Prochlorococcus marinus str. MIT 0919: one gene and its partner. The protein of the gene in region 2 interacts with the protein of the main gene of each other region in a pairwise test. Links are inferred from orthologs where the notes say so. Each region holds a gene or a part of one and is shown on either strand. Other genes may lie near its edges.

Region 1 (15,886 bases), 200 kb from region 2 along the record:
AGGTATTATTTTTGGAGGTGCTTCTAGGGAACACAATGTCTCCATTAAATCGGCAATAGCAATAGCAAACTCCTTACAAACAAGAACTAATTCAAACCGTTTCAAAGTGATTAACAATTATATTGATCACAAAGGTAGATGGTGGGGTGATCCGGTAGCAGCTAAAGCATTAGGGAAAGGGTATGAATTGAAGGAAGAAGATCTTCCAGACCCATTACCAAAGGAAGGGTTTAGAGCTCTACCGAAATGCACAGAAGAAGTAGACGTATGGTATCCAATACTACATGGACCTAATGGAGAAGATGGGGTAATTCAAGGGCTTTTACAATTAACAAGCAAACCTTTTGTTGGGTCTGGAGTCTTAGGCTCTGCGTTAGGCATGGATAAAATTGCGATGAAAATCGCTTTCACAGCAGCAGGTCTACCTCAAGTCCCATACTGTGCTTGTGAAGCAAATGAACTATTACAGCCAGATAGTCTTTTGTCGTTAATTAAAAGAATTGAGAACCAATTGGGATACCCCTGTTTTATAAAACCTGCCAACCTGGGGTCTTCAGTTGGTATTAGCAAGGCATACAAAAGAGAACAACTTGTAAAAGGCCTAGGAATTGCATCATCTCTTGATAAAAGAATTGTTGTCGAGAAAAGTGTTATTGCTAGAGAACTTGAATGTGGTGTTCTAGGCAAAAAAGACATTCGAACTTCATGTGTTGGTGAAGTTCGACATCATTCAGATTGGTATGACTATGAAACTAAATACACGGAAGGTTTGAGCAAAACCTTGATTCCGGCACCTATCTGTGAAGAAACAACGAAGCAAATTCAAAACTTAGCTTTAAAAGCATGCAAAGCTATTTGTGCCGAAGGTCTTGCAAGAGTTGATTTTTTCTATAGAGAAGAAAGCAACCAAATCTGGATCAATGAAATAAATACTTTGCCTGGGTTTACCAAACAAAGCATGTATCCAATGCTATGGAGAGAATCTGGGTTAGAGATGCATGAATTAGTCTCAATATTAGTTGAAACAGCTAGAGAATGAATTAGTTTGATTTCACTGGTGCCTAGAGAAACACTTTTACTAAAACTATGACTCATGGCTTGCTCTGGTTCCCTCTATTAATAGTTTTTTTACTTTTAGCCTCGCTTGGGTGGATAGAAAGAAGAAGGCAAAATCTTTTTAGAAATTGGGCTAAAGATTCAGAACTGGCAAAGCTAGATAGTTCTGGTGCAGCACGATTAAAAGATGGAATACTTTGCTGGAGCAGTTTCGAAGCAGGAAAATTCAGCGACCAAGACTCTTTTGAAATTAAACAATTAGAACTTGTTGAACTCATGGCGCTTAGCTCAGGCGAAGCACCTCTTACTAGTGAATCCCAAGGCCAATGTCGATTAAGATTAATCGGCTGCGGAAAAGAAATAGATGTCCCATTTTCAGATGCTGAAAGAGCTCGGCAATGGATGGGGCAACTTATGGGAAAAGCCCGTTGTGATCTATGAAGAAATTAAAACCGAAGAATTCATATGATCCAAATCTTCCCTCTACATTGATTTATCTTTGGAGAGTTTTCTTTTTTATTTTCGCATCCTCATTTTTAAGTTTGTGCTTAATCAACAATGGCTGGGAAGAAATTAATGCAGAGAATATTCAAATTAAAGGCAACAACTATATACATAAGAAAAGAATTGTCAGACATTTAGGAATCAAACTACCCGTCCCATTATTAGAAATAAACCCTAAGCAAGTTGAAGAAAGTCTGCTGAAAAAACTTCCCATAAAAGTAGTTAGGTCTAGCCGGAGGATCTATCCTCCAGGGATCTACCTTGAAATTCAAGAGAGAGAGCCAGTAGCAAAAGCAACTCGCATTGGCCCACAAGGGATTGAGCAAGGGTTGATAGATAAAGATGCCCATTGGATAGAGCTTGGTGATCCTCTTCAGTCAAGGTACAAAATCAACGACCTGAGTCTTTCTATTGATGGCTGGATGAAAAGTCATCAAAAATGGATTGCATACATTTATCAAAACCAAGACAAGCTAAGAAATCCTCTGCAAAAAATAATTTTGTCCCCAAATGGAGAAATCAGTCTTAAAACTAAAGACTTTGAACTAATTGAATTGGGCTACAACCCTTCTATCCTTAGAGAGCAAGTTTCAACAATTGTTTATCTGACAAAGAACTTACCTAAAAGGTTTACAGACGATTTACAAACGACTATTGATTTAAAAGATCCTTCTAGGCCTAAATTACTTTTCAAATAAGATAAATTAGGCTCCCTAGCCTTAATTAGGATTTTATTTTCAAAACTAAGGTTAAAGAAAAGTCAGTGATCACTGATTTTACGCCCACTTATATCTAGACTTTATTGAAAAAGCCAACAGAACTCTCTCACTAGTTCATAATGCACAAAAAATTAGTATTTAAATCCTTCATATGGTCATGGGCATGGGCAACAATTTAGGGCTTTCCAACGTTGAAGGCATTCAACCAAGTCAAAACGCCCGGATAGAAGTAATTGGTGTTGGAGGTGGAGGCAGCAATGCTGTTAACCGAATGATTCTCAGCGACCTAAAAGGGGTCTCATATCGTGTCCTTAATACAGACGCTCAAGCGTTGCTTCAATCCTCTGCTCAGAACAGAGTTCAACTTGGTCAAACTTTGACTAGAGGCCTAGGTGCTGGAGGGAATCCAAGCATTGGCCAAAAAGCCGCAGAAGAATCTCGTGCTGATCTTCAACAGGCACTAGAAGGGGCAGATTTAGTATTTATTGCAGCGGGCATGGGAGGGGGCACTGGCACTGGAGCCGCGCCGGTGGTAGCTGAAGTTGCCAAAGAGACTGGAGCCCTTACCGTTGCCATTGTTACCAAGCCCTTTAGTTTTGAAGGGCGGCGAAGAATGCGTCAAGCCGACGAAGGGATAGAAAGACTTGCAGAAAATGTTGACACATTAATTGTCATACCAAATGATCGATTAAAAGATGTCAATGCAGCTGCTCCTCTCCAAGAAGCCTTTCGCAATGCAGACGATATACTAAGAATGGGCGTCAAAGGCATTAGTGACATAATCACTTGTCCTGGGTTGGTAAATGTTGACTTTGCAGATGTTCGATCTGTCATGACTGAAGCTGGAACGTCTTTACTTGGCATTGGTTTTGGCTCAGGACGATCTAGGGCTGTAGAAGCCGCTCAAGCTGCAATAAATAGTCCTTTACTTGAAGCCAGTCGCATTGATGGTGCTAAAGGATGTGTTTTAAATATTACTGGAGGCAAAGATATGACCTTGGAAGATATGACATCAGCATCTGAAGTGATTTCAGATGTAGTGGACCCAGAGGCAAATATTATTGTAGGTGCAGTTATTGACCCGGAACTTGAAGGCGAAGTCCAAGTAACTGTCATAGCAACTGGATTTAATGGCAGCCAGCCTTATAAAAATCAAAGGTCAAGCTCTAAACTGACACCTCAATCTCTTTATAGGCAAAATACAAACAAAGAACCTGGAGCAAGTATTCCTGAATTCCTTAGACTCAGACAAATTCGAAGAGAGTCTGATACTTAAGTGTTGAATTTTAGGTGACCCGGATTCCACGCCTGCTTTAAGCATCCCGTTTGGCTGCTACCTTCCGGTCCTGACCAGATATAGGCGTTAAAGCCGCATGGGCCGAGTCTCCTAAATTTTAGCAATTACTCCCCCTTTAGCAGAAAAGCTAAATGATCCCAAAGGAATTAGTTCGATTCAAAGAACTTAGAAAACCAATCACAATACTTACTGCCTGGGATAGTATTTCATCCTCAATAGTCGAAGATGCTGGGGCAGATGTAGTTCTAGTAGGGGATTCGTTGGCAATGTTTGTCCATGGACATACAACAACATTGCCCATAACACTTGAACAAATGCTTCATCATGCTCAAGCCGTTGGAAGAGGGTTTAAAAATCCAGTTGATAAGCAACCTTTAGTAGTTTGTGATTTACCATTTCTCAGCTATCAATGCGGAGAAGATAAAGCAGTTTCAGCTGCTGGCACTTTACTTAAAAACTCATGTGCATCTGCAGTAAAACTTGAAGGCGCTGAAAGAGAGGTGCTTACAGTTATAAATCGATTAATTCGTATGGGTATTCCAGTAATGGGGCATCTTGGATTAACTCCTCAATCAGTAAATAATCTTGGGTACAAAAGACAAGCTGAAGATCCTATTAGCCAAAACAAACTCATTGATCAAGCAATTCAATTGGAAAATGCCGGATGCTTTGCAATCGTTCTAGAGCATGTCCCAGATAACATTGCAAAGAATCTAAGAGAAAAATTGATTATTCCCGTTATTGGAATAGGAGCTGGAGATCATTGTGATGGGCAAGTAAGAGTAACGGCTGATTTACTAGGGCTCACAGACAAGCAGCCCCCCTTTACAAAGCCCCTAATAGAAGGAAAAGAATTATTTAGTCATACTCTTAAGCAATGGGTAAAGCAACAGCATCTTTAGGAAGGGAATCCCACCACAAAAGCATTTCCACAAGCACATGATTACTAACATCCATTCCTTCAGGATCGTGAAGAGCAAATCTTGAGCCTTTACGCTGTATCCATCCCCTTTTCAAAGAATCCTTCCAATACTTTTCTAATTCTTCTAAGAATGCTTTTCTTTGAATTGGATTCCAACCCCAATCTTCAGCTAATTCTTCAAAATCAATTCCTTCTCTACGACGAAGTCCAACAATGAAAAGCTCATCCAAATCGATTGGCTGTTGATATAAATGCTGCAAAGATTTATCAAGACCATAAGTTTCTTGAGTTAATAACCAAGCTTCATATTCAGAGCGTTTCTTTGGTCTATGCAATCTTTTACCCCAGGGGCAACTAGCAGCACCTAAACCTACCCCCCACCAACCTGCTCCACTCCAATAAACTCTGTTATGCCTGGAAGCATGTCCAGGCAGAGCATAATTTGAAATTTCATATCTGGCATAGCCAGCATTCTTCAACTTAGAGCTAGTTAATTGAGCTACATCCGCTGCAAGATCATCATTGGGTAAGTTCAATTCTCCACGAAGTTTTCTCCAAGCGAAGACTGTTCCTTTCTCAATAGAAAGATCATAAATAGAAAGGTGTGGTGGACAAATTTCTAAAATCATTTCCAACTGTTTTTCCCAAAAAGCAAGATTATGTCCTGGAAGGTTTTGAATAAGATCTAAGCTCCAGCTATACATTTCACCTTGCTCAAAAAAAGCAGAAATCCATTCGCAAGAGTCCAATAATTGATTGGAATCATGGCGTCTACCAAGCGAAGCTAAAACTTCATTATCAAAACTTTGCGCCCCAAGGCTTACTCGATTAATTCCAACACCCAGATATTCTTGAAGTTTTTGCTTATTAAAACTTGCAGGGTCTATCTCTAGAGTAATTTCAGCACCATCTTGAAAGCCAAAATGTCTTTCAAGGCGACCCAACAATGCAGATATTTGCTTTGGACTCAAAATAGAAGGAGTTCCACCGCCTATATAAACTGTTGACAAAGGATAAGCTTTGGGAATCAAGGCAACTTCTCTAAAAAGAAGTTCTAAGTAAGCTTTAACTGATGCACTGCCTGAACCAAATTCTCCATCTGCAAAATCTCCTAAAGGGACTATAGGAAAGTCACAATAGAAACAGCGTCTATGACAAAAAGGAATATGCACATAAATACTTCTGGGACACTTCACAGATATACCTATAAATCATTCCGCAAAGGTATTCGTATCTTTATTGGCGAATGCCTGGTATATGAATCATGCTGCATGTACAAAAGAACAGGTCCCTAATCTTAATTTCATGGTGGGATTGCTAGTCCTCATTCTATTCTTGATTGCTGGGATAGCCAGTGCTTGGTTTGGTCGTGATTTTATACCAGAAACTTTATTTGATAATTTCCAAAATCCCGAGATTCTGATCTCAAGCATTGGAGGATTAATAGGTCTTATCACAGGAATATTGTTTCAGCAGTTAAATAAAAATCTTACCAAGCAAACAAAAGATACTCCTACAGATCTACTTGTAAGTCGCGCATTAGGTCTAATACTTGGTCTTCTTGTAGCAAATTTAATTTTAGCTCCAATACTTTTATTGCCTCTTCCAAAAGAAGTTTCTTTCATAAAGCCCTTAATAGCAGTTCTAAGTAATATTTTCTTTGGAGTTCTAGGCTATAACCTTGGCGAGATTCACGGAAGAACATTTCTTAGGCTATTGAATCCAAATAGCACAGAAGCCCTTTTAATTGCAGAAGGGATTCTTACTCCTGCAAGGGGTAAGATTCTAGATACAAGTGTAATTATTGATGGCAGGATTAAAGGCCTACTTGATTGTGGACTAATTGAAGGGCAAATAATTGTTGCTCAAACTGTCATTGAAGAATTGCAAAAACTTGCCGATTCAAGCAATACAGAGAAGAGGTCAAAAGGTAGGCGGGGACTTAAGTTACTAAATAATTTGAGGGAAAGTTTTGGAAGAAGACTAGTTATTAATTATACGAAATATCAAGGCAATGGTACCGATGATCGACTTTTAAAACTAACAGAAGAAACCGGGGGGACATTAATTACTGCTGATTTCAATCTTGCTCAAGTTGCACAAGTTAGAGAACTCAAAATCTTAAATCTTAGTGATTTAGTTATAGCACTGAGGCCAGAAGTACAACCTGGTGAAAAATTAAACTTAAAAATCGTTCGAGAAGGGAAAGAAGATACACAAGGAGTCGCTTATCTTGACGATGGGACAATGGTAGTAATTGAAGGTGCTAAGAAATTAATAGGAGAAAGATTAGAAGTTATCATTACTGGAGCTCTCCAGACACCATCGGGAAGAATGATTTTCGGGAAACTGGAAAGAGATCTTCCTGCTAACAAATCTGATAAAAAAAAGCCCTCTTCTGGTCAGTAATAGCTAGGCTCAAATCCTGGACAATTTGTTTCATATGACAGTCTCTGCTCCTTACTACGGTGATTCTTCAGTTCTAAGAACACCGCCACCTGATTTACCTTCATTACTTCTTAAAGAACGAATTGTTTACTTGGGGCTGCCTTTGTTTTCTGATGATGATGCAAAAAGGCAACTTGGAATGGACGTAACCGAATTGATTATTGCTCAACTTCTATATCTTGAATTCGACAATCCGGACAAGCCAATTTATTTCTATATCAACTCCACAGGAACGAGTTGGTACACAGGAGACGCAATTGGATTTGAAACAGAAGCTTTTGCCATCTGTGACACTATTAGCTATATAAAGCCACCAATTCATACTATTTGTATAGGTCAAGCGATGGGCACCGCAGCCGTAATCCTTTCTGCAGGGACAAAAGGACAAAGAGCTGCCTTACCTCATTCATCAATTGTTCTTCACCAACCAAGAAGTGGCGCACAAGGACAAGCAACAGATATACAAATTCGTGCAAAAGAAGTTATTCACAATAAGCATGCGATGCTTGAAATCCTTTCAAAAAATACAGGGCGGAGCATAGAGCAACTATCTAAAGATTCGGACAGAATGAGTTATTTAAACCCTCATCAAGCTGTTGAATATGGATTAATTGACAGAGTTTTAAAAAGTAGAAAAGATTTACCGACTTCCCTACCAGCCAAAGGATCAACCTCTTGAGAATGATGCCTCCATAAAAACTTACTTGGTCAATCTCTTTAATTCCATTACCTAAATCATCATCATGCCAATTGGTACTCCAAGTGTTCCGTATAGACTTCCTGGAAGTCAATTTGAACGATGGGTAGATATTTACACAAGACTTGGCGCAGAAAGAATCTTATTTCTCGGTCAAGAAGTTAACGATGGTGTTGCGAACAGTCTCGTAGCTCAGATGCTTTATCTTGACTCTGAAGATAGTACAAAACCTATTTATTTGTACATAAATAGTCCTGGAGGTTCTGTCACTGCAGGTCTAGCCATATACGACACTATGAAATATGTAAAAAGTGATGTAGTTACAATATGCGTTGGGCTTGCGGCTTCGATGGGTGCATTCCTTTTGTCAGCTGGTACTAAAGGGAAAAGACTCGCGTTACCCCATAGCCGAATAATGATTCATCAACCTCTAGGAGGGACCTCACAAAGGCAAGCAAGCGATATAGAGATTGAAGCCAAAGAAATACTGCGCATCAAAGAAATGCTAAATATTTCGCTGGCTGAGATGACAGGTCAAAGCTTTGAAAAGATTGAGAAGGATACTGACAGGGACTACTTTCTAAGTGCTTCAGAAGCCAAAGAGTATGGATTAATTGACAAAGTTATCTGTCATCCAAATGAGGCTTAGTAATCTAATAATCACAATATTTCTTAGAATTATCAAAAGTTTTTTTAGAAGCGTTTAAAACTTATACGCTATCTTTCTAAAGCTCTGCACTAATAGAACACTAAACCTGCAACCGAATGGCTCAACTCTTTTACGATTCAGATGCTGATCTAAGCCTCCTCAATGGGAAAACTGTTGCAATCATTGGCTATGGATCGCAAGGACATGCACATGCTTTAAACCTTAAGGATAGTGGTGTCAACGTTGTTGTAGGCCTCTACGACGGAAGCAGGTCTGCCAACAAAGCAATCGCAGATGGGCTGGAAGTATTAAGTGTTTCAGATGCCTCGGAAAGAGCTGACTGGATAATGATTCTTTTACCCGATGAGTTCCAAAAAGATGTTTACAAGAATGAAATAGAAAAACATCTAAAGCCTGGCAAAGTTTTAAGTTTTGCCCATGGCTTCAACATTCGTTTTGAATTAATCAAACCGCCATCCTTTGTTGACGTGGTAATGATTGCTCCTAAAGGCCCCGGACATACGGTGCGTTGGGAGTTCCAAAATGGTCAAGGGGTACCAGCTTTATTTGCTATTGAACAAGACTCTTCAGGTAAAGCAAGAGATCTTGCTATGGCTTATGCAAAGGGTATAGGTGGTACCAGAGCAGGTATCTTGGAAACCAACTTCAAAGAAGAAACTGAGACGGATTTGTTTGGGGAACAGGCTGTTCTATGTGGAGGACTATCTGCATTAGTCAAAGCTGGTTTCGAAACTCTTGTAGATGCTGGTTATCAACCAGAACTGGCCTATTTCGAATGCTTACATGAAGTTAAATTGATTGTCGATCTAATGGTCAAAGGCGGTCTTACTGCTATGCGCGATTCCATCTCAAATACAGCTGAATATGGCGATTATGTTTCCGGACCTAGGCTCATTACTTCAGAGACTAAAAAAGAAATGAAAAAAATCCTTCAAGATATTCAAGACGGAACATTTGCAAAAAATTTCGTGAAGGAATGCGATGCAGGTAAACCAGAAATGAAAAGGATACGAAATGAAGATGCCTCTTTACCTATTGAACAAGTAGGCAAAGGTTTGCGTTCTATGTTCAGCTGGCTAAAAACAGACTGACACATCCTATTTCGTTAATTTTTGGCGCCATATTGCTTGATTTAGCAATAGGAGATCCTCGGCCACTTCCCCACCCTGTAGAGGTTATGGGGTTAATTATCAATAATTTAAGAAGAGTAGTTGAGAATTTAGCTAGAAATAATCATTTAGGACTAAGGATAGGAGGTTCATTTATAACTTTCGTTATATTCTCTATTACAATTCTCATTGGATGGATTACTGAACAATATTTGCTTTACAGACTTTCACTGCCACCTTTTATTAGTTCAACAATACTTATATTTTTTTTAGCAAGTTCATTGGCAGCAAAAAGTTTATCTAAAAGTATTTTAAAGGTAATTGATAACTTAAACAATCAATCATCCGAACAAAGAATCGAGAAAGCACGTAAAGAGCTAAGCCAAATTGTCGGAAGAGACGTCTCGCTATTAAACGAGAAAGAAATCTTGAGAGCAACTGCAGAAACTGCAAGCGAAAATGGTGTAGACGGAGTTTTTGCACCTCTTTTTTGGATGGGAATAGGAGTATTTTCTTGGCAAGTACTATCTCCTTCTTTACCTGGTCCTTTAGCTTTAGCTTTAGGGTTTAAAGCCAGTAGCACGATGGATTCTATGCTTGGCTACAAGAAAGGAACCCTTAAGTGGCTTGGGACTGCAAGTGCAAGACTTGATGACCTATTAACTTTTATACCTTGCAGATTAGTCGTTATAACATTGCCATTAGTCACGAAGAAATGGAAAGACACACCTTATCTAATAAGGCATGCAATCAAAGATGGTTCTAAAGATCTATCTCCAAACTCAGGTCTTTCAGAAGCAATTTTTGCTTACTGCACAGAAATAAAAATGGGCGGGGAGAATATATACAAGGGCGAAACCATAACCAAGCCAATTCTTGCGGGAAATTGCAGCGAAGCAGATCAAAAAGGTATTTTAAAAATTTTAAACCTGATTATTAGACTTGAAATATTATGGCTATTTTTAATAGGTTTTATATCCCTTATTCTTAAATAGATTTAATTCAATAAGCTCCTCTATCTCTTGGAAACAATAAAACAAAAATGGTTCTTATAATTATTCTAAAGTCCATCAAAAGACTCCTTTTGCGTACATAAGCAATATCTAGATCTACTCTTCTTTTATAACTTAAATTATTTCTACCACTAATTTGCCATAAGCCAGTTATACCAGGCTTTATAGCATTGACTTCATTCATACATTCTCCATAACGAATTACCTCTTCCTGGATAATAGGCCTAGGACCAACAACACTCATATCACCTTTTAATACATTTATAAATTGAGGCAACTCATCAAGACTTGAACGTCTAAGGAATTTACCAACAGGTGTCACACGTGGATCATTTCGAATTTTAAAATCTCTCTCAAACTCTTCCCTAAAATTAGGATGATTTTCAAGAAGATTATTTAAAATATCTTCTGCCTCAGGGTACATAGTACGAAATTTTATACATCCAAATTTAGATAAATTACGGCCAACCCTTTCTTGTTTATAAAAGACTGGTCCAGAAGAGCTTATTTTCACAAGTAAACCTATTAAAATATATACTGGAGAGCCTATTAACAGGACTGTCAGGGAGAAAACAATGTCTCCTGCCCTTTTAAGGCTTCTATCATACGAATGCTTTGTTTTTACCATTTTAAAAATTTAATACCAAATAGAATTGACAACAGAAGTTTATTTTATGCTTACATTCATTAGATGTTTCACCTTAACGTCAAACATAGCAATTATATGTTCTTAAGGCACTCTCATTATTCTTCAGTTTGAGAGTAAAATCCCAAATGGTCTTTATATGACTTCATCAAGAAGGAAGAAAGGCGATTGGAAAACACTTCTGGTCGAAAGTTTTGCGCCCAATTATTAATTCTTTCAGAACTTAATTTTGTGTATAGTTTTTGTTCCTCAAACCAAGAAACTGCATCAAACAAAGATTTTTCAGTTTGCTCTGGGAATAGCACTCCAGTGGAGGCAGTTAGATCCTTTTCAAAATATCTAACTGTATCTAAAAGCCCTCCTTTCGCCAATCCGATCACAGGCGCTCCTGCCGCCATAGCTTCAACCGGAGCTATGCCAAAGTCTTCTATACCTGCATATACATAAGCTCTACATCGTTCCATCAACCTTTCCACCTTCTCCTTTGATTGGAACCCAAGAAGCTCGACAGTAGGGCCAGCAAGTTGTTTTAAATACCCATAATCAGGACCATCCCCTACAACAATTAAAGGTAAGTTCAGCAAATTAAAAGCTCGTATTACAACATCAACTTTCTTATTTGGAACAAGTCTACAAAGACATAAATAGTAATCATCCCTATCTCTCTGATATATAAACCGCTCAACGTCAACTGGGGGATGGATAACAATGGCTTTACGGTGCCAATACTTCATCACCCTTCTCGCCGTAAACCGCGAATTGGCTATAAAGCAATCAACCCTTTGAGCACTAAGCTGATCCCATTGTCTAAATTTATGCAATTGGAACCTAATCAAAGGTTCCAAACCAGCTTGACTTAACGAAGATCGTTCCAAGTAAAGATTCATCTGATCCCAGGCATACCTTGCTGGCGTGTGTACGTAACTAATGTGCAACTGGTCAGGCGACGTAATAACTCCTTTGCCTACGAGGTGACTACTACTAATCACAAGGGGGAATTCAGAAACATTTATTTGCTCAATTGCATATGGCAAAATTGGCAGGAATTTCTGTACGTTATTTGCTCCAAAAGGCAATTGTTGAATCAAACTGGTTTGAATCGACCTTCCAAAAAGCCAACTTTCTTTCCTTTTACTTTCACTCTCTGTTAAAGAGAATAGTTGAGCTTGACTACCTAGAGAAGAAATTAATTTATCAATAGAACAAACAACCTGCTCGGCACCTCCAACCGATCGAGATAAGAACCATTCATGCACAAGTGCAATGTTCTTTGGTAACACATTAGATTCTTTTGAGATCAAACTCTAGGGCTCCTGTAAAACCTTCTCAAAATAGTTAGGTACAGTTTATTCATAACAAGAAAGAATTTTAAGATATAAAAAGTGCAGAAATGAAATTGACAACAAGGCTATTGCAAAGAGAAGCCACCAATCAAGCTCTGAGGTATATCGCTACTTATAAGAGAAAGGAATATTAAGCCACTAGCGAAGGATACTAAAGTGACATATCTCACATAACCTGTTTTTCTTGGCAGGCGAAAGTACGAGGTTGTTAACAGTAAAATAACAATTAGGCCAACAGTGATCAAAGCAACCTCAGAGGATTTATCTACAGCTAAGTGTAGTTTTAGGCTTTGATTTAAAACATCAGCCTGCCAATCAAGAACTATTCCAGATTCATGGCTCAATAATAAAAATAGGCTGATTAATGTTGATGTTAATATACTAATAATAGATAAAAAAGTAACAGGTTTAGAAAGCCTGTTCATTGTTCTATTAAATAGCAGAAGCAATAATGCTATAAAAACAGAAATAGCCAAAGGGGATGCTGGGATCAACCAAGAAGCTTCAAATAAAGAATGCATTAGCGTGCTTTACTTCTAACTGCAAACCCAAGCTCCTTAAACAGTTCAACAGATCCTATTAACGCAAGTACTGCAAACGAAACACCGCATACAATTGGAACAATAGCTTCCATGACTAACCTCATTTAATTAAGTCCTAGCAAGAAACGATGTAAATGACCATATAATTTAAGAGAAGTCAAAAGTTATTCAAATACCAGTCTAAGGTTATCTATAGAATGACATTAGAATACAACCAAAATACTTCTTTCAAAAGTGACTTACTACATTTGTCTTTTTCTAATTATCCTTCTTGTTTCTTATACAGGGTATAGATTAAATGCACATGAGAAGAATTATTTAACTAGCAAGTCGGTTCGAATGATAAAGAAACTCAGAAAAAAAAGAAAAAGACGTAGGAAGAGCAAATAGAATTGATTGGTAATTTAAAAATCCTTTTTGGCAATGACTAAACCAAGCAAAGAGCAAGAAGAACAAATAATCAAACAAACTATTCAAAAGAATAATGAAACAGCATTAGAGAGCAGAGAGAATGCAAGATGGCTAGATAATTCAGGACAATCTGTAGACCAAGTTTTTGGCTTTAATGAAAATGCAGAGTTAGTAAATGGAAGAGCAGCTATGTTTGGCTTCTTGATGCTTATAGTAACTGAAATAGTCTTTGGCGGACAAGCCGCAACTCATAGTATATTTGGTCTAGGTTAACTCACCATCTTTATAAGAGTTTCTAAACTATTTAATTAATCTAAATCATTCTAAATAACCATGAAAAAAGAAGATTGGCTTGGGATTAGCTATGTATCTATTTGGGTAATAATATGGGGAACTCTTGGTTCTTTAATTGATTACCCTTTGCTTCAAAAGAATATCTACGCTGCCGGATCAACAGGGCAGTATTCAACATTTACAATAACAGCTTTAATATCGATTGTTATAGGGGCCCAACTCTTCTCTAATTTCATGAATAAGTTTGGGAAATAAAATTAGTCAAACTCATACAAGTTAATCAATACGAAAAAAACGTTTTTTTTAATATCTATATCTTTTCAACACTTTTGCAGGCTTCTCATCTAAATGATCCTCAAAAAGCAACCATTGCCTTGTTTCAAGATCATGGTCGCAGCCAAATTTCTCATCCTGAGCAAAGCTGATTTTGAGGTCAGAGTGACACCGTTGGTCAGCCTCAAATGCCGATAAAAATTTAGGAGAAAAATATAAGACCCCCACGAGAACAGCAGTGAAAAATAAAGTTGCTATTGAAACTATGGCAGCAACTTTCATTCTTACTATTAAAACTTAAGAAAGCCTAGCTAAAAGCTTACAAATTAACTTTTCAAATATCAATTGTCCAAATTACACGTCAAATCACATCCTAATAGCTCACTCTTCTCAAGCTTTTCAAGAATTCTTGCCATATCTACGGCTGATAATTCTCCATCATTTCCCCACTTCAGAGTTGTTTTCCTCTGAATCGACGATTTACCACTCTCAGGACTTTTCTTCTCTTGAGGAACCATACCCCCCCGGTAGCAATCGATACATTTAACGCCAAAACACCACTTTCTGGCTTAAATCTTTAGCATTCTTCATCTTTGTCTCAAGTGGAACGCCTCCCCCAACTGTCACTGTGACAGTTGAGCTAGTTGCAACAAGGGAAGTTGTAACTTCGAAGGCATTCGCAATAATGGTCTTGTGAGGAGTTGAGCTTCTCTAAGGAGTCGAAACTAGGAAAGACTTCCTTATTGAATCTCAAAGAAACCCTGCCTTCGGCAGGGTTTCTTTTTGTCTATATGTAAATTGAGCAATTAAATCGCAATAATAGCTTAAATAGTTGATTTTTATTAGTCCTTAAAATTAGCTTTCAAGTCATCACACTTATAACTTTTAATCAGAATCATTGCAAATTATAACTACACTTGAAAACCTCTCAGAGAGAGTAGATGGCGCGATATGAAAATTGAAACTCAAAAACAATTACCGGCCGACGTTATAAATGAATTCTTTAAATTGAGGAACGTAAAAATAGAGAGCCACTGCTATTAAAAGAAGCATATTCAAACCCACTACAAGAGAAGCAACAACAATTCTCTGTCTTTTACCAGGCATTTTATATTCAAAACCTCCTGGGAGCTTCAAAAGGACCTCTTGTTTTGATGATTCTTCCTGAGGACTGGACTTTTTAAAAGAATTCTTTGCCTTCTTCGATTTACTATTAGGAGCTATGGATTTAGGACTTTTTGACATCGCATCTCCAGAAGACGCTGATTTGGTTTCATCCATAAATACATTGACCAAGGTGACCTCTTAAGAGAATTAGCAGTAAATTGCCCTTATTTATAAATTAAATAGTAAAACTCAATAAATATATGCCTACTCAATTTGATTAAAACCTTTTTCAAAGGTATTTGCATGTTTTTTGAAGATCACTAAGCATAGTTAGACTTAATGCCTTACTCCGAGGCGAGTTTAATATGATCATAATTAAATCAGCTTGTAAGCCTAACAATCTTGTCTGGCAAGAATACCTTCCTTTTGAAGATGCATATAACTGAAAAGACTCTGCTTTCCTCAAAGCATCCTTACAAGAACTTACCCTTCTAGAGTGGATGCATTTAGCAGACAAGCTACTAACTTGGTTCAAGTAGCTGCCCTGGGCTTTTAATGGATGCTTTAAAATCTCTACCCCTGTAAAGAGTAAAGCGAATAGCATAAATCCTTTCAATGTATTTTTTAAAGTTAGTAGTTTCAAGAAATAAATTGACTTTCACATAAATTATCTAGTTGATAACTTCTTTGCTTTATATCGCTTAAAAGCTCGTCACATGATAACTCAGAGTACTTTGGCACTAAGTTAAGAGTCGAAGCAAGCAGTCCTATTACTTTTGAAGATTTCATCCCTTTTTCTTTGAAATAATCTAAAGTAATTCCACCATAACGTTTT
Region 2 (15,893 bases):
ATCTTTGCAAAAGGTTAAGAACCATTCCATAACTAGGCGTAAATTGACTGACCAAAGGATCAGCACGACTAGTAGCTAATTGACCTGCTTCTCGAACTCCTTCAAAACGGCTTTGTACTGTTACAACATCTCCACGCGAGTCAAGGCCTCTCCTCCCTGCCCGGCCGGCCATCTGCAGGAATTCACTCCCCATTAGTTGACGATGCCCATTCTCTGTTCGTTTAGAAAGCACAGAGATAACTGTGCTGCGTGCTGGCATGTTAATCCCTGCAGCTAAAGTCTCAGTTGCAAACACAACCTTAATTAATCCTTGCTGAAAAAGCTCTTCTATCAACTCCTTCCAAGCTGGCAAAACACCTGCATGGTGTGAAGCAATCCCCCGAAGTAAAGCCTCTGAATGAATACCTTCACGGACAGCCTCTGAATTAGTCCTTACATATAAATTAAGACGTTCTTGAATCGCTTGCTTCTCCTGAACATTTACCAAGGAGGTGGATCCCAATTCTTGAACAGCTTTATCGCATCCACGTCTACTAAATATGAAATAAATTGCTGGAAGCATTTGTCTTTCAGCAATTTTTTTAATTACGAATTTTAAAGGTGGTGATTCAGGTTGAGGTGGCTTTGAAAAACGACTCTTCCTTTTGTGAGCTTTTGAAGGGCGCCACACCTTGCAATTTGGATGCAAACCAGTGCCATTATTATTTAGCAGTGGATGTAAACCTTTCGCACTACAGAAACTGAACTCCAATGGTACAGGTCGAAAATCACTAAAAATTAATTCTGTTGGGCCATGAACTTCTTCTATCCAATCTGTAAGTTGACCAGCATTCTCGACAGTGGCAGAGAGCGCAACAAGCTGAATAGTAGAGGGGCAATGAATAATTGACTCTTCCCATACAGTACCTCGTTGAGAATCATTCATATAATGACACTCATCCAACACCACTGTTTCAACATCCAGGAGAGGGTCAACATCGTCATTAATTTCTGCATAAAGCATGTTGCGAAAAATCTCAGTAGTCATCACAACAACCGATGCTTCTCTATTCATGCTTAGATCACCTGTCATCAGCCCAACATTCTCTGGGCCAAATTGATTTCTAAAGTCTCGAAGCTTCTGATTTGAAAGTGCTTTTAAGGGGGTTGTATAAAAAACTTTTTGACGATGAGCAATAGCCCGATGAATAGCATATTCACCAATCAATGTTTTTCCAGAACCAGTAGGAGCACTCACCACTACTGAATGACCTTGATTTAAAGCATCGATAGCCTCTAACTGGAAATCATCCAATTCAAATGGGAAGATTTCTTGAGGATCAAGAATCTTATTAACGACGTCGCCTGAAGTCGTAACACTCCCCCTGAACTCATTAATCTAATCTTAGTGAGCTAAGAGCAATTATTCTAATTGAATTATTCCAAGAAGATTAAGGTATCCAAATACTAAATTTGAATTCATCCATTGAAACGGGTAATGCCTTTGACATCAAACTAAAAAAATGTACAAAATCCCTCCATCAAGAATTCGAAAGCTAAGGACCCTTGCTCTAGGAAAGAACTCAACAGAATTAACCACCATCTATCCTGACAAAGAAAAAACTACTCTTATTGACCTTGCAAGTAATGACTACCTGGGCTTAAGTCGGCACCCAAATGTCATTGAAGCAGCCAACAAGATCATGAAATCTGAAGGGGTTGGTTCTGGTGGTTCGCGTCTTTTAACTGGAAGTAGACCAATACATTTAGAGCTTGAAAATGCATTAAGCGAATGGTTACAGCGAGAATCGGTTCTCCTTTTCCCAAGTGGATTCCAAGCAAATATTGCAGCTGTTACTGCATTGACAGATCGGAACAAAATAGTAATAGCAGATCGTTTGATACATCATTCTTTATTAGTTGGTGTACAAGCAAGTGGGGCAAGACTGAAACGATTTATCCATAATGATATGAATCATCTAGAAAGAATTCTTAAAGAGCATATTGATCAGAATCCTTTAGTACTCACGGAAAGTCTTTTCAGCATGGAAGGGACTACTGCTCCAATAAAGAAAATTTCTAACTTATGCAATCAATACAATGCGAATCTGATAGTTGATGAAGCTCATGCTCTTGGGGTTATGGGATCTAAAGGACGGGGTTTATGCTTCGAGATTTCAGAACCAGTAAAGATCATTAGTGGAACATTTGGGAAAGCCTTTGGCAGTGGTGGAGCATTTTTAGCAAGTAACAAGTCAATTAGAGATATTCTTATTCAAACTAGTGGGGCGTTTCGATATACAACAGCACTTGCTCCTCCATTAGCAGCGGCGGCATTGGAAGCTTTGAATTTAATTAAAAAGAATCCACATTGGGGACACCTTCTCCAAAAAGAATCTCAAAATTGGCGAAAGGCTTTAGCAAAACAAGGGTGGAACACACCCCCTGGCAGTGGACCAATACTCTCGTTAATTATTGGAGAAGATAAACTTACTCTTGAATATCAAGATAAATTAGAAACAAGAGGTCTACTAAGCTTTGCGATAAGACCCCCTACTGTTCCAGAAGAGACATCACGCTTAAGACTTGTACTAAGAAAAGATCTCCCGTCAGACACTCTTGAAAAGCTATTGTCTTCACTAGGCTCAAAATGAAACAAGTAATAGCTATGCATGGCTGGTGCAGTGATAGCAATAAATGGGCAAAGTGGAAACCTTATTTCATTGCAAATAAATGGTTTTGGCAAAGTGGAGAAAGAGGCTACGGGCAAAGGAAGCCTTTAAATCCATCATGGGTTAACGACACTTGCAAAGGCATGGATACAAAGAGAGTCCTAATTTGCCACTCTCTAGGTACACATCTCATCTCAAAGGAAATATATAGTAAAGCTACAGATATTGTTTTATTAAATAGTTTTAGTCGCTTCCTCCCCACCGGTAAAGAGAACCGGGCCTTGAAAATAGGCTTGCTTGGCATGCAAAAGCATTTGGAGCAGTCCTCAATGAACACAATGCTTTTATCTTTTTTAGAAAAAGCTAATAGTCCTCATTCAATAAACCAAATACCTGAAGGACCAATCCAACAGGGAATCACAGATGAAGGGAAAGCAAGACTTCAATCAGACTTAAACTTACTAATTAATACGAGTTCTTTACCAAAAGGATTATCAAAGAATGTAAAGGTTCTTGTGATTAATGGAGATCAAGATCGCATTTTGCTGCCCATAACTATAAATAATCTGTTAAAAGATCTCAATAAATACCTCAACAAAGAACCTGAAAATTGGACTATAGAGGGGCAAGGACATTCAATCATTTCATCAGACTTAATAATAAAAGTAAGAGCTTGGTTGGAGTCTTAAAAATGGGGAAAGACTTGCATAGCAATATTATTAGAAACTTTGAGGAGGCATCCGATAATTACAACCAATCTGCTGTTATTCAAAAAATATTTGCACACAAGCTAGCGAAGCAATGTTTACATCAAAATATCAATCCAGGAATTTGGCTTGATCTGGGTTCCGGGACAGGTTTATTAGCAGATATCTTAGAGGATTTACACCCTAGCCAATTAGTTATTAGAGTAGATGGAGCAAAGGAAATGCTTGAACAACATTCTCCTCAAAAGCAACTAAAGCTGTGGGATCTTGAATTAGGCCTACCAACAAACTTATCAAGATCTCCAAATCTAATTGCCTCTAACTTTGCACTCCATTGGCTAACCGAACCCAGAGTAAAAATTCAGCAATGGTTCTCTGCTTTAGCACCTGGCGGTTGGCTAGCGATTGCTCTTCCAGTCAAAGGGTGCTTCCCAGAATGGCATGCTGCGGCAAAGTCAGCGAAAGTAATCTGTACCGCAATGAACTTCCCTTCAAGCATTTCACTAGCCAATGCTATCCCAACCGAAAATATTCGATTTAACGAATTAGAAAGGTATACTCAAACAGAGGTTGAAATTGCTTCATTATTAAAACCAATAATAAAAGTAGGAGCTCACACAACCCCAAAGAAGTCTCTTAAAATTAGTCATTGGCGAAGGCTATATAATAATTGGCCAAAATCTACCCACTCTAATAAGCCACAGCTCACATGGTTAGTACAAATACTTTTGGCTCAAAAATGAATTCAAAGCCTCCTCATCTCATCATTTGTGGCACTGGAACTGATGTGGGGAAGACAATAGTTAGCAGTCTCTTTGTACAGGGTTTAGAAGGTATTTATTGGAAACCAATTCAAAGTGGACTAGAAGGTGGTGGGGACACTAAAAGAATATGCGATCTGTTAAACCTCCCTAAAGAAAGATATTTGCCAGAGGCCTATAAATTTAAAGCTCCCGTTTCGCCTCATTGGGCTGCAGAAAAAGAAAATCAATTAATCCACCAAAGCAAATTAACACTACCTTTGAGTAACAAACCCCTAATTATTGAAACTGCAGGAGGCTTGATGGTCCCTCTCAATCGTCAATTACTTCAAATTGATCAAATTAAAAAATGGGATTTACCAATAGTACTGGTTGCAAAGAGCGGGCTTGGGACTCTGAATCACACATTGCTTAGTATTGAGGCATTAAATAAGCGCAGCATTCCAATCTTAGGTCTTGTTCTCAATGGGCCTTCACATGAAGACAACCCAAAAACTTTAAAGCAACTAGGCAATATCCCTGTTCTCGCTGAATTACCTCAATTCAAAACCGTCTCTCCAGAAGTACTTCAAAAAGAATGGCTCAGACAAGATATTGGAACTTGCCTTAGAAATCTGCTAGAGAAATAATTTTAGCTAATAATTAAGAGGTAAAAACATTTGAAGAACTACTAGTATCAATAGAGAGCTCTTCACATAACTCTAAAAAGGTTAGGAACATACTGCTCTGCCCCTTGAAATCAACTTAAGAATCTAATTAACTCAACAATGACTAGCTGGGATGAAAACATCTGGCCACCATTTACACAAATTGCATCTTCGACACCCCAGAGGCGAGTACTAAGTGGTAAAAATGCGCTCCTAGAACTAGAGGGGCAGCCATCAGTTATTGATGCGATAAGTAGTTGGTGGGTAACACTTCACGGACATTCAAACAAATATGTCGCAAATGCAATTGCCGAGCAAGCCAAGCAACTAGAACAAGTCATTTTTGCTGATTTCAAGCATCCTCAAGCTGAAAGACTGGCTAAAAGATTGGGAAATTTAACCGGCCTCCAAAGATTGTTTTTTTCTGATAACGGTTCAACTGCTGTTGAAGTAGCTCTTAAGATCGCTTGCCAATATTGGCAAAACAAAAATGAGCCAAGGCATCAAATCATTGCTTTTGAAGGCGCATACCATGGCGACACTTTTGGAGCCATGGCAGTTGGAGAGCGTAACTTATTTAATGAATCATTCGAAGATAAGCTATTCCCCGTTAGCAGAGTCCCATGGCCAGCGACATGGTGGGGAGATGCAGATGTTGAAAAAAAAGAAAATAATGTCATTGAATCTCTAGAACGACTATTACAAAAACCTACTGCTGCCGTAATTCTTGAACCCTTAGTACAAGGTGCTGGAGGTATGGCAATGGTGAGAGCAGAGTTTCTAAAAAAAGTTGAAAAAGTTGTCAAAGAATCAAAAGCACTTCTTATAGCTGATGAAGTAATGACGGGGTTTGGTAGATGTGGCAGTTTATTTGCATCCCATCGTGCAAATATATCACCTGATCTCATGAGCCTTTCAAAAGGATTGACTAGTGGTTTCTTGCCAATGGGGGTCACGATGGCGAAGGAGGAAATTTTTCAAACATTTATAGGCGAAGACCCACGTCTAACATTTTGGCATGGCCATAGTTTTACAGCTAACCCTTTAGGGTGTGCTGCTGCTAATGCAAGTTTAGATCTTCTGGAAAAAACTCCCTTGGCCTACACCAGCTTTGAATCACGCCACTTACCTCATTTACAGAAATTAGTCTCTACTCCAAAAGTAACAAAACCCAGACTTACCGGGACTATTGCTGCTTTTGACATCAAAGCCAACGGGAGAGGAGGCTATTTAAATGCTGCGGGGAAAGCCTTAAAAAAATACGCACTAGATCATGATGTATTTATTAGACCTCTTGGTAATGTTGTATACCTCCTCCCACCGCTTTGTATTAGTGATTCACAATTAGAAAAGTGTTATACAACTATCGAGAAAGGTCTTGAGGAGCTCTAAGTTAAATCTTATGGTCCTTGCTTCAAGGCATCTTCCACATCTTGCCTTGAAAGACCATAAGGAAATCCAAATTGACTTTTTTGCTCACCTTTAATCCAAATTACACGTAATTCATCTTGCCCAACCTCTATCTCTGCTGACCATTGCGCGAAGACCCAAAACCAAATGCAAGGGTCTTCCTCACTTTTTGTAGCACCAAGCTCAGAGAGCCAAAATTCTAAAGCTCCTAAAGAATGTTGATTCAAAGGGGTTTTAGCTGGGGGAAGTGAGAGCATATCTAGGTCTCAAAGGAGTAATAACAATCAAAGATTCTTGAGTACTAAGCCAGCTGGGATGAACTTGTAATTCCCGGCCATTAACTAAAGCAAACCCTACACCTAAGAACAAACTAATTAAAAGAGCTGCACACAAAAGAAATAAGGAAAGCAACTCACCACCAGATAAGCTCCTCCGAGGGGAAGTTTCGAATTTCTTCGTAGTAGAAAGCTTAGATAACAATCCTGGGAAATTAGTAGAACTGACTTGTGCCAAGTTTTCATGACGAAGGATTCGGTCATAATTTTCCCTTCGTTTAGGATCTGACAACAATTCATAAGCCTTATATACCTCTTGGAATTTTCGCGCTGCTTCTTCGACTGGTAACAAAGTAGTATCAGGATGCAACTCTTTACTTAATCGATAAAAAGCCTTCCTCAAAGTTTGAGGATCAGCTGATGGAGAAACACCCAACAATTCGTAATAGCTACCAGAGTGAATCAAAGCCTTATGTATGACATATTTAATTTACAAGCATGAAATGAAATCGCATTTTATTTATGCCCATTAAGGACAATTACTCAAATAAAGCCTGCTTCATCTGGGATACAATCAACTGGGTACCATCCTCAAAGCAATTTCAACAGTTTCTTCAACTGCAATCTCATTTACAAGAATGGAATAATTCTATCAATCTAACCCGTCTTCTTTATGGAAGTGACTATTGGGTCTCACAAGTTATTGATAGTCTATGGCCTATAAAAAATGAATTGCAAACAACATCATCTAAAAAAATTGTTGACATCGGAACAGGTTGCGGTTTCCCCGGGCTGGCAATTGCAATAGCTTTGCCATATGCGGATTTGACTTTGGTAGATTCAACTAGTCGAAAAACAAAAGTACTTCAATCCATTGTAGATTCACTTGGATTAAGAGAAAGAGTACGTATTAGAACGGAAAGAGCAGAAATCACAGGGCAAAATGCTTGCTGTAGAGAATTTTATGATATAGCGGTTGCCAGAGCCGTATCGTCCGCTCCTATCGTAGCCGAATATCTAGTTCCACTTTTAACATCAACTGGTGAAGCAATCCTATATAAAGGGCAGTGGAGCCAAAGTGATCACAACGACCTAAACAGCGCTCTCAAGCATTTAAAGGCAAAGATAACAAATATAGAAAGCATTTATCTTCCTGAAGAGAAAGGAGTTAGACATGCAATCACACTCATGAGTGTAGAAAAATGTCCTTTAAATTACCCTAGATCAATTGGAATACCAGCAAAAAGGCCGTTAGGTACCTGATAATCTTTTTATAGAATCACCTCCCAAATGATATTTTAATTTGCGTAGCAAATTAGGAATTTCATCTTGCCAAGGACTTCTATATAAAGCCTCTTTTAAATCATTTTCACAAACCTCTTGGTCTAAATGGTCAGCATTAGCTCCTGGAAACCAATGATTAGCTTGACCTAACAACCTGTAACGGGTTTTAGCATAATTTTCCATCCCCCATGATTCCATAAGGTTATAAAGCCAAAGCAGCACAGGTATATTAATTTCCCCTGGGGTTTCATTCCAGCTTGGCAAGCCTACTTTCCATGTGGAAAGCCATTTGCTACCCAATGCCACTCTAGAAGCATAAAGTAGACGTTTTTGAATTATTGGGATCAATTCCATAGATGTATTTAGCAAATCAACTGCTTCTAAATGCTTTTTAAAATTTGCAGGGCTATCTACTCCTATGCTAATCGTATGAATTCGTTTATCTTGCAAACAAAAAAGGTCATTAAAGACAATTGGATGCAATGGGGAACATAATTTTAAAAGGTCTGGAGATGGTGAATGTAGGTGACCACCCTTATCAGTAGGACTAATAATAAATACTCCTAAATCCAATTTATTAGCAGCTTTAATTGCAGGTTCATTATCTTGAAAAATAAAATACCAATGCAGGTTTACGTAATCAAATTCGTTAGTCTCAATAGCTTTAATAATTAAGTCCGTCGCAGCATGCGTCGAAAATCCAACATGACCTATTAACCCTCTAGATTGCCATTTTCGAACAACCTCTAGGCATCCACCAGGCCTGATTGTCTGATCTAAATGTTCATCAAGGTTTAGACCATGTATAGCAAGTAAATCAATCCTCTTACAGTTTAATTTCTGAAAACTCAACTCTAGTTCTCGCTCAAATTCACTAGCATCATCTCTCGGTGGGATTTTTGTTTGAATGATACGTTCTGAGTCGTCAACTTTCTGCATTGCCAAACCCAATTGAAGCTCAGAACTTCCATAGTGCCTAGCTGTTTCTATATGGTGCAAGCCATGTGCCTTAGCATGTTCTAATACAGCCTCCAATTCCCATTGATTTTTATTTTCTATTGCATTAATCGATAAATCCGTCCAGCTCTGCTGAAAACGCATCCCACCTACAGAAAGGATTGGCATATTTATCTGAGTACGTCCAAAACGTCTTGTTGGTACTTTGATCTGCATTAATCAAAATCTATCAATTGCTCGAAGGCTGCACCCGCCTTGAAATTTTTGGAAGCATTCCTAAGGGATGTACACCATTTTCTTCCAACTTTGCTCGTAAATCATCTAGTTCTTCAAATTTAACCCAATGAATACAATTTACGGGGCAAGTATCTATCGCCTCTTGAATAACCTCTGTAGTATCTCCATCCTGACGAAAAGCCCTTGCTCTCCCCATAATGCTTTCCATTGCAAATGTATTAGTCGCAACTGAATTGCAATAAGTACAACCTATACAAGTTGATTCATCAACCCATACAGCTTTTGTGCGAAGCTTCCCTCCCAGGATGGGTTCTCTACCATTTATAGAGGGATCCTCGAAAACCTTTACCTCAAAAGCTATCGAAGAATTATTAGTCAAGAGTTAAGCTTAAGAGTCCCAGCGTGTAACAACTATTTCAATTGAACCATCAACATTATTCTTTGTTTCTGCTACTTCAAATCCTTCTTCAGCTGTTGCGGTGAGTACTGTTGTTAAAGCATATTGTTGAGTTAATTTTGCTAAAAACCTATCTACGGGAATTTGCTGTTTCCAAAGATCTAAATCTGTTACTAGTTCATAAGCTTTTGAAGTTTCATTCCAACGAAAACCTATATCACCGCCATGAGGCATTTGAATTGACATTTGAGCCTTCACTGTTTGGCCTCTATAGCCTCTAACAAGCTGTTCTCCCTCTTGCGGGACATATCCAAGATTATGGAGTGCTTGAAGCAAGGGCTCTCTTTTACGTAGCTGAGTTTTGACAGTACTGAAGTGGGACATCAGGAGATCTCTAGTGAAATTGACTGAGATTGAACTTCTTCTTCAAGATAAGCCTCTGCTTTCAGAGCTCGATTTTCAACGCTGCCAATTGCAGCCTCGATCCTCTCTGTCAACTGATTACATGACTTTCCAACCACTCCATCAACCGATTCTTCAACAACGCCATCTTGACGAATTCGAAATCGCAAAATGCGCTGAGGCATGCATCAGAAAATGAAGGTACTAAATGCTATATAAAATGGGTCAAAGTAGTGAGTTCATTTGTAACATCGAAATATTAAAAATCACAAATCAAAACAAACTCCTTTCCTCAAGGGCCAATTTTACTCGAGCCTGAACCTCAGGTGTATCTATTTGCTCCAATACAACTCGAGCCTCATCTCTAACAGAAGCTTCCGAATCATTAAGCAAAGAGAAAATTAAAGCATCCATGAATTCAACCTTGAAGTTTTCAGAAATTAGTTCATATAATCTCCCAAGTGACCAAATACAATTACTTCGCACAACTGGTTCATCATCAATCTTCAAGCTTATTAATAACTCAGTCACAACTTCAGTGGCATTAGCAGTAGAACTTAAGCCAACTTCAGCTAAAGAGCTAGCCGCCCATAAACGTACAGCTGCTATATCTGTTTTTAAAGAATTAATAAGAGGCTTCATGACTGGTGCATTTGAATAATTACCCAAACTCCATGCAGCAGCCTTCCTTACATATGCATTCTCGTCTTTCTCTAAGAGTTCAAGAAGAATATTCACTGCACGAGCTGAAGGGTTCCTACCAAGGGCATAAACAGCGCTCATCCTCTCCACTGGACAAGGTTCTGACAATAAAGGTACTAACAAAGGCAAAGACCTGGGATCTCTGTGCTCGCAAAACACTCTTAATCCCTGTAAACGTTCTTCATGACCTTGTTGCAACCATTTAAGACCTGCTTCACAATCATTTGCAACTTTTGCTTGATCTGAATCTAGAGCATCTAAATCAATATCATCCAAAGGATCCCCTTGAAGTTCAGCTGCTAATTCTTTAGCAAGGACTTCCGGATCAATGGTCATTTTCAAAAGACCATCATCATTCAAGTTGAAATTCTCTTGAGTCATAAATTCATTCTAAAAGTCTTAGCAACTCAACCAACTGGTGCGGGAGCAAGCATGTCACCAGGAAGCCAAATCCGAGCACTTACGGCCAAGAAGGCCACTGCAAATAGACCTACAATTAGTATTGGCAAGATTGTTGAACGAAGAAAACTCACAATTGAAATACATTTTCAACCATTTTGCTTCAATCTTAGAAATATCCAAACTTATAATTTAAAAAAAGTTCTTCTAAATAGATTTCTATTGGTAGAAACAAGACAAAAACCACACACTATTAACCCAATCCAACCTCCCCTTTCCTGATGTAGCAAGAAAGACCCTGACGCAAAAAGAGCACCAAAAAGTATTCCAATACTCATAAGAAAGCTTATAAATAAATCTTTTAGAGAATCAACTGGTTCAACATTTAACTTCCTTCGTAAGACCTTCCATCCAGGTCCTGGTGGTTTAACTTGGATTACAAATTTTTCTAAAACCTCATCTGATTCTGGGGGGGTTAACATCATCGTCATTAACCAAATAATTGCTGTAAATCCAGTTGTAAAAAGCAGTTTGACGCCATAGTCTTCTATCCTGAAAATTGGGACTATGGATGTTGTAAGTCCTACAACAAAACCAGATATCATTGCTGCCAATTCGGCTATCGCATTAACCCGCCACCACAACCACCTCAGGACAAGCACAACTCCTGGACCAGTTCCAATAGCTATTACTAAACGAAAAATAGTTCCGATACTGTCACTTATTAAAGCGGTAAGAATGCCTAAAGCAAGCAACATGCAACTAGTTATTTGGCCTAAAAAAAGCAATTCTTTTGGCCGAGCTGATGGTCTTAAAAACCGTTGATAAAGATCATGCGTTAAGTAACTTGCTCCCCAATTAATTGAAGTGCTCACAGTACTCATAAACGCTGCCACCAGTGACACAACTACTATCCCCAATATGGCTGGAGGCAGATATTGAACTGCAAGCGTGGGATAACTCATCTCCCAGTCCTGTTGCGCTGGAAGAAGCACAATCGCACCAAGAGCAACGATAATCCACAACCAACTTCTCACTAGATAATTGACAACTAGAAATACCCATCCTGCAAACTTTGCTTGTTTCTCATCTTTAGTGGCAAGCAATCTTTGAACAAACTCTCCTCCCCCATCACTGCGTCTAAAACTCCACCATTGCAAAGCAATAAATGCTGAAAACGTTGAGACACTCATACCAGCTCCACCAATCCATTCAAAACGGTTTTCTGTCCATCTCCAAGGGAAAATCGAGAGTAGTTCGGGCCTTTCTAAATCTTTAAGTTGAGATAGCATTTGTCCCATCCCTCCTGAAGCATGAATCACTACAAAAGCAAGTGCAAATGCACCTATGAGAGCTAAAATCAATTGAATAAAGTCATTAACAACAACAGCCCATAACCCTCCAACAACTGTATAAACAAGCAATAGTGTTGCTACAGCAATAAGGAAAAGCAGAGTGTCACTGATGGGTCCAAATACAAGATGACCATCTACTATTCCTAATGCTTCTGCAACCTTACGTATAGCCAAGAATGCATAGCCAATGCCTATACAATTAATTGGTATAGCAAGTAAAAAAGCCTTGACAGCTCGCAAACATGCTGCAGAGGAGCCCCCATACCGCAGCTCTGTAAAAGCCGCATCAGTCATTACACCAGTACGCCTCCACAAAGGAGCAAAGACAATAGTCATGGCGATATGAGCAAAGCCAAAACTCCACCATTCCCAATTACCAGGGAGTCCTCGAGTCCCAACAACTCCAGCCACATAAAGAGGAGTATCAATTGAAAAAGTAGTCGCTGCCATCGAAGCACCCGCTAGCCACCCTGTCAAACTGCGGCCTGCAACGAAATAATCAGTATCAGAACGATTTTTATGGGAAAGCCCTACACCCAATATTAAAGTGATTACTAAATAGCCAAAAAGAATTAACCAATCAATGAATGCCATAAATTTGTTTAATTACCCATGAGGTAAAGCTTGATTAAGAAAAGCTAAATCAAAGACGCATGTTGTCGCCGTAGTTGACCACAGGCTGCATTCTTATCCAGCCCTCGACTAGATCTAAGGCTTACTGCAATTCCCCTATTTCTTAAAGCTTCCATAAATTTCCTTATTCTTGCAAGTGAAGGTCGTTGAAAATCTTCCTCATCTATTGGGTTATAGGCAATTAAGTTCACATGACTCTGAAAGCCACCTATGAGATCAGATAATTCTTCTGCATGTTGAATCTGGTCATTAATTTCTCCTAATAAAATGTATTCAAAACTTACTCTCCTCCCAGTAACAGAGAAATAATGCTTGCAATCATCAAGTAAGTCTCTAATCGGGTACGACTTAGCAGAAGGTATTAACATTTCACGCAGTTTTTGGTTTGGCGCATGAAGGCTGACCGCGAGCGTAAATTGCACACGACCTAAACGTTCTAAAGCTAATTCAGCTAACTGAGAAAGAGTGCCTTGCACACCAACCGTGCTGAGAGTAATACGACGTTGGCCAATACCCAAATCAGTATTCATACAACTAATTGAATCCAAAACAGATTCAATATTCAATAAAGGTTCCCCCATCCCCATAAAAACAACATGGGAAGCTCGTCGCTGAAATGCTTCTCTAGTACTCAGAACTTGATCAACAATTTCATTGACTTCCAAAGAACGTTGTAAACCTCCTTTCCCAGTAGCACAAAATTTACATCCCATAGGACAACCAACTTGACTGGAAACACAAATAGTCAAACGATTCTTTGTAGGAATACCAACAGTTTCAATAATTTCTCCATCAGTAGTTCCAAGTAATAATTTTATTGTTTGATCATTTGCTTCCAACCGTTTAATTTCTCTAAGACGTCCTATTTGAAAACCTTGATTGTTTAGAGAATTACGCCATGACTTTGGTAAAACAAAAATATCTTCTATACTTTTTACACCCTTTCCATACACAAATTCATGCAATTGACGTCCTCTATAAGTTGACTCTCCATGATCCTTTGCAAGCTTCTCAAGCTGACTAATATTTCTGCCTAGTAAAACAATCTTTTCTGCTTTTGATACTGAAGCAATCACCTTACTAATAAACCATGTCCCAATTTAACTTCTAATATAATCAAAGCAATGAATCCTATCATTGCCAACCGACCATTTAATTTCTCGGTATGTCCATGAAAACCATATTTAGGCAAAGTCCTTTTTGGAATTAGTTTTGGTTTAAGCATTTAATTTGTGATAGCTACAATTAAGTTAAGGTTAAAACATAGTTTTAATGCCTATTCAATTTTCTTACTCATCTGAAAGTAAGCCCTCTTCTTGAAGTCCCTCTAATGCTGCTGGATCTGGCATCTGATCTTCCTGTGTTTGATCTTCTCCATCAGGTCTTACAAATGCAGCAAAATTACTCGCAGTAGGATCTATACCATGCCTACTTCTTGTGGCTTCTAGATCTTCATCACTAGGGTCATCTAGTACTGACGTAGAACTTACAGCAGCTGATGCAGGCATATCAACCGTATAATCAGGTCTTAAATTTTGAATCCTTCTATAGCCTGCAGGATCTTCGGCCAGAATATCTGGATGAGGTCCTGCCTCTGCTTTTAATTCTTCGACAAATCCACTAAAACCTGTACCTGCTGGAATAAGTCGGCCAATAATCACATTCTCTTTTAAGCCTCTTAACCAATCAGACTTACCTTCAATCGCAGCTTCTGTAAGTACCCTAGTCGTCTCTTGGAATGAAGCAGCAGAAATAAAGCTATCCGTATTCAATGAGGCCTTAGTAATACCTAAAAGAACTGGTGTGAATTCTGCAGGCGCACCACCAGTGACGGATATAGCCTGATTAGTATCTTCAACTTGTCTAATCTCAATTAGTTCCCCAGGTAAAAGAGTAGTGTCGCCAGCATCTTCTATTCGTACCTTACTGGTCATTTGGCGTACTATTACCTCGATATGTTTATCATCAATAGAAACCCCTTGAGATTTGTAGACGTTCTGAACTTCATTAACTAATCGGTGCTGAAGTTTTGCAATTGCTTCTTGAGCTGCTTCCATAAGTGGCTTTCTATCTCTAAAATCTCCGAAATAACACTCAAGAAGTTCGTGAGGATTAATTGGTCCATCTGTCAAAGATTCGCCTGCATTAACTGACTGTCCATTACTTACCATTACATTCTTTCCAAGCAGTATTGGATATTCAGACAAGGAGTCATCACTCTCTATAACTTTCAAAACTATTGATTCGTCATCTTCTTGCTTGATCTCGACAACGCCTTGCTTCTTACATAACACAGCTGAATCTCTTGGCCTTCTAGCTTCTAATAGCTCTTCAATTCGAGGTAAACCTTGAACAATATCTCCAGTCTTTTGCCTTTCAAAAACTAACAATGCCAATCCATCACCACGCTGTACTAAATCTCCGTCACGAACATGCAACACTGAATCTGGGGAGACCATATAAGGCCTTCCTAATCGGAGAGTAACCTTATTCCCTTTGACATTTTCGACTTCTCCACAGCATTGGATTGGTTCTCCCTCTGAAAGGAGCTCCCCATCAACGACTCTTTGACCAACTTTAAGAAGAGGTGAATTTTTAGCAGTTAAGACTGTAGTGTCTTCTACTCGTTCAACAATAAGTCGACGAATAGGGTCCCCTTCCGCAGTCTGAGGCAATTGTACAACTCCCTCTTCTTTGCACAAAATCTGAGTTGTTGCTACTACATCCCTTGCATTGACAATCTGATTATCCTTCACTTGAAGTTCAGTGTGAGTCGAACCGTGACTTGAATCAGACATTGTGTCTCGTCTAACCAAAATACTTTCTAAAATAACCAACTTCAATCGATCAATTGTCTTCGCTTTTTTGTCTGGTAAGACTTCAACGTCAACCGTCATCTGAGGAGTTGTTTCGAATGTCTCAAGGATCAATTGTGTTTTCAACAACTCAACTCCTTCTACAGACTTAATTAATTCCCCATCTTTAAAAGCAAGTCTCTGTGTAGCTTTAAGACCTAAGTGAGGTCCTTTCTCTTGCTTGACATGGGAAAGTTCAGGCAATTGAGCCTCATCAGGAA

Evidence for each region.
Region 1: the proteins of rlmN (region 2) and ftsZ interact in binary tests that used the Escherichia coli proteins (3 or more experiments, as listed by UniProt). The link is inferred for Prochlorococcus marinus str. MIT 0919 from one-to-one orthologs.

Annotation. Positions count from the first base shown.
Region 1 is NZ_CP114779.1:726,254-742,139, forward strand. What follows is about bases 1,659-4,495. They hold ftsZ (cell division protein FtsZ), read left to right. Parts: upstream 1,659-2,436; coding sequence 2,437-3,555; downstream 3,556-4,495. Other genes in these bases: O5635_RS04035 (cell division protein FtsQ/DivIB), read left to right, coding at 1,659-2,258; panB (3-methyl-2-oxobutanoate hydroxymethyltransferase), read left to right, coding at 3,708-4,478; hemW (radical SAM family heme chaperone HemW), read right to left, coding at 4,447-4,495. In the rest of the region: O5635_RS04025 (D-alanine--D-alanine ligase family protein), read left to right, coding at 1-1,039; O5635_RS04030 (hypothetical protein), read left to right, coding at 1,087-1,497; more of O5635_RS04035, read left to right, coding at 1,494-1,658; more of hemW, read right to left, coding at 4,496-5,670; O5635_RS04060 (PIN/TRAM domain-containing protein), read left to right, coding at 5,804-6,907; O5635_RS04065 (ATP-dependent Clp protease proteolytic subunit), read left to right, coding at 6,942-7,625; O5635_RS04070 (ATP-dependent Clp protease proteolytic subunit), read left to right, coding at 7,690-8,292; ilvC (ketol-acid reductoisomerase), read left to right, coding at 8,409-9,404; adenosylcobinamide-phosphate synthase CbiB, read left to right, coding at 9,422-10,417; O5635_RS04085 (sugar transferase), read right to left, coding at 10,425-11,063; O5635_RS04090 (glycosyltransferase), read right to left, coding at 11,180-12,379; O5635_RS04095 (hypothetical protein), read right to left, coding at 12,490-12,945; O5635_RS04100 (chlorophyll a/b-binding protein), read left to right, coding at 13,390-13,650; O5635_RS04105 (hypothetical protein), read left to right, coding at 13,711-13,926; O5635_RS04110 (hypothetical protein), read right to left, coding at 13,975-14,226; O5635_RS04115 (hypothetical protein), read right to left, coding at 14,286-14,462; and 2 more genes. UniProt on the Escherichia coli protein: Essential cell division protein that forms a contractile ring structure (Z ring) at the future cell division site. The regulation of the ring assembly controls the timing and the location of cell division.
Region 2 is NZ_CP114779.1:913,142-929,034, forward strand. The notes cover bases 11,859-14,702. They hold rlmN (23S rRNA (adenine(2503)-C(2))-methyltransferase RlmN), read right to left. Parts: upstream 13,894-14,702; coding sequence 12,823-13,893; downstream 11,859-12,822. Other genes in these bases: O5635_RS05240 (sodium:solute symporter family protein), read right to left, coding at 11,859-12,778; O5635_RS05250 (high light inducible protein), read right to left, coding at 13,890-14,042; O5635_RS05255 (DNA-directed RNA polymerase subunit beta'), read right to left, coding at 14,107-14,702. Also shown: O5635_RS05165 (DEAD/DEAH box helicase), read right to left, coding at 1-1,378; O5635_RS05170 (aminotransferase class I/II-fold pyridoxal phosphate-dependent enzyme), read left to right, coding at 1,503-2,633; O5635_RS05175 (hypothetical protein), read left to right, coding at 2,630-3,340; O5635_RS05180 (methyltransferase domain-containing protein), read left to right, coding at 3,343-4,101; bioD (dethiobiotin synthase), read left to right, coding at 4,098-4,748; bioA (adenosylmethionine--8-amino-7-oxononanoate transaminase), read left to right, coding at 4,887-6,158; O5635_RS05195 (DUF3143 domain-containing protein), read right to left, coding at 6,167-6,433; O5635_RS05200 (DnaJ domain-containing protein), read right to left, coding at 6,411-6,917; 16S rRNA (guanine(527)-N(7))-methyltransferase RsmG, read left to right, coding at 6,974-7,714; O5635_RS05210 (aldo/keto reductase), read right to left, coding at 7,703-8,908; O5635_RS05215 (ferredoxin), read right to left, coding at 8,922-9,308; O5635_RS05220 (DUF1257 domain-containing protein), read right to left, coding at 9,318-9,710; O5635_RS05225 (DUF2997 domain-containing protein), read right to left, coding at 9,710-9,913; O5635_RS05230 (HEAT repeat domain-containing protein), read right to left, coding at 10,002-10,811; O5635_RS05235 (hypothetical protein), read right to left, coding at 10,838-10,963; more of O5635_RS05240, read right to left, coding at 11,015-11,858; more of O5635_RS05255, read right to left, coding at 14,703-15,893.